2 regions of the Devosia salina genome follow, and region 2 is predicted to be linked to the other one. Evidence: riboswitches for the same ligand, from Rfam matches in the RefSeq annotation. Region 2 holds a riboswitch; the other holds the start of a gene.

Region 1 (3,402 bases), 960 kb from region 2:
TATTTCGAGGCGCGCTTCGGCCTCACCGTCGCCGGTTCCATCACCGTCTCGCCCGAGGCCATGCCCGGCGCCGCCCGCATCGATGAACTGCGGTCCAAGGTCAAGGAACTGGGCGCCACCTGCGTCTTTGCCGAACCCAATTTCGAGCCCGCGATCGTCAGCACCATCATCGAGGGTACCGAAGCCCGGGCCGGCACGCTCGACCCCGAAGGCGCCGCCCTCACCGAGGGGCCGAACCTTTACCCCGAACTGTTGCGCGGCCTGGCGCGCGGCCTGGTCGACTGCCTCGGCTAGGCCCTATTTCAGCGGCCCCTTGAAGATGAAGAAGGCGCCGAGCCCGATCAGCGCGAAACCGATCCCGTGGTTCCAGGTGAATTTTTCGCCCAGATAGAGCACGGCGAACAGCGCGAACACCGAAAGGGAGGTCACCTCCTGGATGGTCTTGAGCTCGGCGCCCGAATAGACGCCATAGCCGATCCGGTTGGCGGGCACTGCCAGCCAATATTCGAAAAAGGCGATGCCCCAGCTCACCAGCACCACCACCCACAGCACCGCGCCGGGGAATTTGAGGTGCCCATACCAGGCAAAGGTCATGAAGAGGTTCGAGGCAATCAGCAGCCCGATCGGGGCCAGCGTGGCAAGGTTGAAGCCCAATTATTCACCTGAAGGAGCAGCGAATCGGCCCGCTCCGGGGCCGTTTCATGCATATCTCCTCCGCCCCTTGCGCGCTGGCAAGCGGCATCAGCGCGAAGACCCGGTCATCTGCTCGAGCGAGAAGATCTCGTCGCTGACATCGTCGATCTTCTTGCGCACCAGCGCCTGCGCGTCATAAAGGCCGCGATTGTAGAAATAGGCGCCCATCTTTTCGGCGAAGAAAGCCATCAGCATTTCCGCCGGGATGGCCCCGATCGTCTGGTCCAGTTCCTCGCGGAAATAGTCCTGGATGTCGCCGACGATGGCCTTGGTCTCTTCGCGGCTGAAGGTAATCGGTTTCATGGTGCCTCTCTTTCAGCGCCCGTTCATACTCCGAGTCGCAGCTTGCCGGGCCATATCGCTTGCGCCAGATTGGCGCTGCCCGAGGAGGTCAATGCCATGCGCGCCGCTCTGTTCCTGCTCCCCACCATCCTGCTGGCCTCTCCGGCCCTTGCCCAGGAATTTTCCTGCGAAGGCGCCTTTGCCATCGACAGTTCCGAGGCCCGGCTGATCGAAATCTATGGTGCCGACAATGTCTGGACCGGCATCGTCCCCGGTCCCGAGGGCACCGAAATGCTGGCCACGCGGGTCTTCCCCGATAGCCCCAAGCGCATGCTCGAATTCGTCTGGTGGAACGAGGACGCGCGCACTGACCCCAGCTATGTCGAGCTGCCGGGCAAGATGGCCGGTCCTGCTGGGGTCCGCGCCGGCATGAGCGTGGCTGAGATCGAAGCGCTCAATGGCGAACCCTTCACCCTGTCCGGTTTTGGCTGGGACTATGGCGGCTATGCCGGCTTCGAAAGCGGCGCGCTATCCGGCCTGCCCGGCGGCTGCAACCTGTCCCTGCGTTTCTCGCCCGGTCCCGATCCGGTCGATGTCGATACCGATGCCATCTATGGCGACCGCGAATTGCGCTCCACCGAACCGCTGCTCGAAACGGTCGGCGCGCGCGTTGATTCGGTTGCCATCGGCTATCCCCATCCTGATTTCCGCGACTAGTCATCGCCATTGACCCGCTGGGTCCTTGGGCATAACACTGATTGCAGGTTGGTTCCCCGCGCCCATACCGGCAAGGGGATCAAAAGGGAACACGGTGAGGCGTACCCAAAAGGGACCGAATCCGTGGCTGCCCCCGCAACTGTAAGCGGCGAGTGCCCCCTCTGGAGCCACTGACATCATGCGATGTTGGGAAGGCCGGGATGCACGATGACCCGTGAGCCAGGAGACCTGCCAACCTCTGTTTGAACACTCGACTGTCGGTGGGACAGATGGAGGAAAAGATGATCAAGCCGTCAGGCTAGCCCCGTTCGGGACCCAGGTCCCAGGCCGCTCCGTCGCCAGCGCGCCGGGCGGTTCTTGCCGCTCAAATTCATTCCCGAACTGGAACAATCAAAATGCATATCGAACCCGGCCTCGTCTCCCCTGAAAAGATGCTTCTGGCCTATGCCACCGCCGCCGCCGCTGGCGCCATGACGGTCAAATTTGCGCTCGACAGCATCCGCGAACGCGGCGTCGTGTCCCTGGCCGCCCGCGCCGTCCTGGCCAGCGCCGCTGTCTTCACTTTCTTCGAGGTCTTCCCGCATTATCCCGTGGGCGTCAGCGAGGTGCATCTCATCCTCGGCTCGACCCTGCTGTTGATCTTCGGTGCGGCTCCTGCGGCCATCGGCTTGGCCGTGGGCCTCTTGATCCAGGGCCTGTTCTTCGCGCCCTTCGATCTGCCGCAATATTTTGCCAATGTCACCACGCTGGTCGCGCCGCTGGTGGCCATCAAGTTCCTGGCCGATCGCATTGTCCGTCCCGATACTGCCTATGTCGACCTGCGCTACAGCCAGGCCCTGGCACTCTCGGCGACCTATCAGGGCGGCGTGGTTCTCTGGGTGGCCTTCTGGGCGCTCTATGGTCAGGGTGTCGGTGCTGACAACCTCACCTCGGTGGCCACCTTCGGCGGCGCCTACATGCTGGTCGTCCTGGCCGAGCCGCTGATCGATCTGGCCGTTCTGGCCGGCGCCAAGCTGGTGCGCGGCCTGGGCAAGACCGGTCTGGTCACCTCGCGCCTCTACGCCTGACATCCATACTCATCAAACTTGCGCGCGCCTCCGGCAACGGCGGCGCGCCTTTTGACTTGAAGGCGGAAACGACATGACCACCAAAATCCCCACCACCGTCATCACCGGCTTTCTCGGCGCCGGCAAGACCACGCTCGTGCGCCACATGCTGGCCCATGCCCCCAAGGGCAAGCGCATTGCCCTCATCATCAACGAATTCGGTGACCTCGGCGTCGACAAGGACATTCTCGCCGGCTGCGGCGACGAAACCTGCCGCGAAGAAGATATGGTCGAACTCTCCAATGGCTGCATCTGCTGCACCGTGGCCGACGAGTTCATCCCCACCATGCAGGCCCTCCTGGCCCGCGACGAAAAGTTCGATCACATCGTCATCGAAACCTCGGGCCTGGCCCTGCCGCAGCCGCTGATCCGCGCCTTCAACTGGCCCGAGATCAAGGCCCAGGTCACCATTGATGGCGTTGTCACCGTGGCCGACGCCGCCGCCCTGGCCGAAGGCCGCTTCGCCTCGGACGAAGCCGCCGTCGATGCCCAGCGCCGCAAGGACGAAATGCTCGATCACGAGACGCCCTTGGGCGAGCTCTTCGAGGATCAGCTTTCCGCTGCCGACATGGTCATCATCAACAAGACCGATCTGGTCGATGCC
Region 2 (3,402 bases):
TGGCTGACCTGTCACAGGGCACAGAGAAGTAAACTCCGGCACCGTAAACCGCGCGACATAGTCTGTATCGGCCTGTGGATTGGGCACGCGCTCCAGAATGGCGAGTTCGGGGCTGTCTGCCGCCTTGGTCTCACGACCAAGCTGCGTGACTTGAAGAGAGAAGTCGGTCATGCCAGTGCTCCAGCGAGTTGCCGTTCCTGCCGCTCATCATATGAGCGTAGCCAATAGATGAAGGGAATGGCGACCAGAACCATCAAGCCTTTGCCAACGATCTGCCCCCACATCAGCTCAATACTGCCGAATGCCAGCTGCAGGAAGATCAGGGTGTCGAGAAACAAGCCGACCATGCTCGAGGCGACGACAGCCAGCACCAGGCCTCGGCGCTGCAATGGAGTATAAACACCCAGGTCGGCCAGCTCTGAAACAAGAAACGCAACCACTGAGGCAAACACCAAAGCAGGCGGGGCGACCAGCACCGACAATATAGCCCCAAAGGCAATTGCAGTAATGGTCCAAGCCAGGCCGAGGCGCCGCTGCACCAGATCCCGCAGCACAAAGGCGAGTCCTGCCACCATGACACCGCTCGGCGCCAAAAGTCCCGGAGCGACGGGAATCAAGCATGGGCCATCGGGAGGGCAGACAGTTCCCACATTGCCGATCATCCAGTTGGCGAGTGGAACAGTTAAGGCGAAAGCGGCAAACAGGGCAAGGCCCTCGATCCGCCGCCGCGTATCAAGACGAGATAACATTGAGTTCTCCTGCGGTCAGGCAAAACAGACCTGCGCCGGATTGCGATAGCCGCAGCCAGCACCGGAGTGCAAGAGCCTGCGCCGGGACAGGGAGATGCTGGTACTGCCAATATGGTGTCTTGAGAGACTCAAGACAGGCGGCGGGGCCTCCCGTCCCTTGTTGTGGCGGTCCTCGGTTACTTGATGAAGGACGAACGGCCTATCATAGCCCGCACTATGCGTTTATGGCCGTTTCCATCATTGACGTTTACTGGGGCTTTAGGAACCACCGGCGACGCTAGTCAGCCACCCTTCGCATTCCAGCGGTTCTCAAAAACCAGGTCCGCCAGCGGGATACGCATCCGCCATCCCTTCTGCTCTAGTTCAGGTGATGCGAAGAAGCTATCGACTCTGCCGACGCAAAGGTAAGCGACCAGCCGGATCGGCTCGGGGATATCCAAGACCACCTTGACCTCGTGCTCCTTGAGGATACTGACCCAGCCGACTCCCAGACCCTCTGCTCTGGCCGCCAGCCAGAGGTTCTGGACGGCACAGACCGTGCTGAACAGGTCCATGTCGGGCATGTGCGTGGCGCCCAAGACGACCGGGCCGCCGCGTGTGCCATCGCAGGTCACGCAGATATTGACCGGCGCGCTGGTGATTCCCTCAAGCTTGAGGGCCCGATAGGCGTCCTGACGATCCTGGGGGAACATCGATGCCGCTTCGTCATTGGCGCGCGCAAAGATTTCGGCAACCCGCCGCTTCTTCTCGGCATCGCGTATCACGAGGAAATTCCAGGGCTGCATGAAGCCCACGGAGGGCGCATGGTGTGCGGCATCCAGGATCCGCATCAGGACCTCGTCGCCCACTGCATCGGGCAGGAACTGGCCGCGCACATCCCGCCGGCTATAGATGGCGCGATAGACCGCTGCGCGCTCGGCGTCGGAAAATGGTCCGCCCGCGGCAAAGTGTGGTTGAAACGCAGGCTGATCGGTGGTGTCCGGCATGACATTGCCCCTGTTGAAAAAAACACAGGAGCTGGGGTCCAGCCAGCTTCAAGAGGTCATCTGGCCGGTCTTCTGACTTGGGATCATCCCCGGCGGACGCCTTCCCGGCTTGCGCCAGTGGCATATGCCCGACAGGTCCCCCGCACAGCGCTGGGCACGTCGCGGATTTCAACCGCGTTCCCGATTCTCCCGCCGAAGCGGGCACCAGACTCGGTGCGTATACCCCCCGAGCCGCGCTGTTGGCAAGGCGGAGTTGACGGGTTGACATTGGCATGACGATGCCGTCTTCTCGCGGACGTCCGAGGGGTGTCCAGGTTCGCAAGAGTCTGGTCTGAGATGGCTGAGAGGCCGAACCCTTTGAACCTGATCCGGGTAATGCCGGCGAAGGGACGGGATCGTATCCGCCACCAGAGCTGCGCCCGGGTTTCCGTTTTCACGAGAAAACATGGAGACCCATCGTGAACAAGACCATCAACGCCGAGGCGCTGAGCGCCAATGGCATATCCACCACACCGCTTTCCGCGTCGCGTAAGATCTATGCGAGCAGCCCGCTCGCCACCGATATCCGCGTGCCCTTTCGCGAGATCGCCATCGACGATCCCAACGCCCCGGCGTTTCGCGTTTACGACACGTCCGGCCCCTATACCGATCCGGCCATCGCCATAGATCTCAAGCGCGGCCTACCGCGCCTGCGCGGAAACTGGATTGCCGAGCGTGGCGACGCGGAACCCTATGCGGGCCGCGCCATCAGGCCCGAAGACGACGGCCATGTATCCCCGGAACGGGCCGTCGCGCATTTCCCCCTCGCCCATCAGCCGCTCCGCGGCAGGGCCGGGCGGCCGGTCACCCAACTGGACTATGCGCGCGCCGGCATCATCACCAAGGAGATGATTTTCGTCGCCGAGCGGGAGAATCTGGGGCGCCAGCAGATGTTGGAGGGCGCCGAGGCTCGCCTCGCCGATGGGAACAGTTTCGGCGCGGCCATTCCGCCTTTCATCACGCCGGAATTCGTGCGCGACGAGATCGCCCGCGGCCGGGCGATCATTCCGGCCAATATCAACCATCCCGAAATCGAGCCGATGGTGATCGGGCGCAATTTCCTGGTCAAGATCAACGCCAATATCGGCAATTCCGCCGTGTCGTCCTCAGTCGAGGAAGAGGTGGAAAAACTGGTCTGGGCCATCCGCTGGGGCGCCGACACGGTCATGGATCTCTCGACCGGCCGCAACATCCACGCCACCCGCGAATGGATCATCCGCAATTCGCCCGTCCCGATCGGCACGGTGCCGATCTACCAGGCGCTCGAAAAGGTCAACGGCAACCCCGCCAAGCTCGATTGGGACGTGTTCTCCGACACGCTCATCGAACAATGCGAGCAGGGTGTCGATTACTTCACCATCCATGCCGGCGTGCGCCTGGCCCATGTGCCGCTGACCGCCAGGCGCGTCACCGGCATTGTCTCGCGCGGCGGCTCCATCATGGCCGGCTGGTGCCTTGCCCACCACAGGGAAAGCTTCCTCTACGAACGCTTCGGCGACATCTGCGATATCATGGCCAGGTATGACGTGTCGTTTTCCCTGGGCGATGGCCTGCGCCCTGGCTCGATTGCCGATGCCAATGACGCAGCGCAGTTCGCCGAGCTCGAAACGCTGGGCGAGCTGACCAGG

Evidence for each region. A riboswitch is a leader RNA that binds a small molecule or an ion and turns the genes downstream of it on or off. The one in region 2 is predicted to bind cobalamin.
Region 1: another riboswitch for cobalamin. It lies ahead of K1X15_RS02745 (energy-coupling factor ABC transporter permease); the one in region 2 lies ahead of bluB (5,6-dimethylbenzimidazole synthase).

Annotation. Positions count from the first base shown of each region.
Region 1 covers NZ_CP080590.1:559,251-562,652, forward strand. Annotated here, with positions in the region: gene K1X15_RS02725 (zinc ABC transporter substrate-binding protein) at 1-294, shown strand, start outside; gene K1X15_RS02730 (DMT family protein) at 298-654, opposite strand; gene K1X15_RS02735 (DUF2164 domain-containing protein) at 742-996, opposite strand; gene K1X15_RS02740 (hypothetical protein) at 1,093-1,692, shown strand; cobalamin riboswitch at 1,725-1,942, shown strand; gene K1X15_RS02745 (energy-coupling factor ABC transporter permease) at 2,088-2,759, shown strand; gene cobW (cobalamin biosynthesis protein CobW) at 2,833-3,402, shown strand, end outside.
Region 2 covers NZ_CP080590.1:1,522,196-1,525,597, reverse strand. Annotated here, with positions in the region: gene queF (preQ(1) synthase) at 1-171, opposite strand, end outside; gene K1X15_RS07315 (VUT family protein) at 168-749, opposite strand; gene bluB (5,6-dimethylbenzimidazole synthase) at 1,031-1,735, opposite strand; cobalamin riboswitch at 1,781-1,959, opposite strand; TPP riboswitch at 2,028-2,142, shown strand; gene thiC (phosphomethylpyrimidine synthase ThiC) at 2,206-3,402, shown strand, end outside.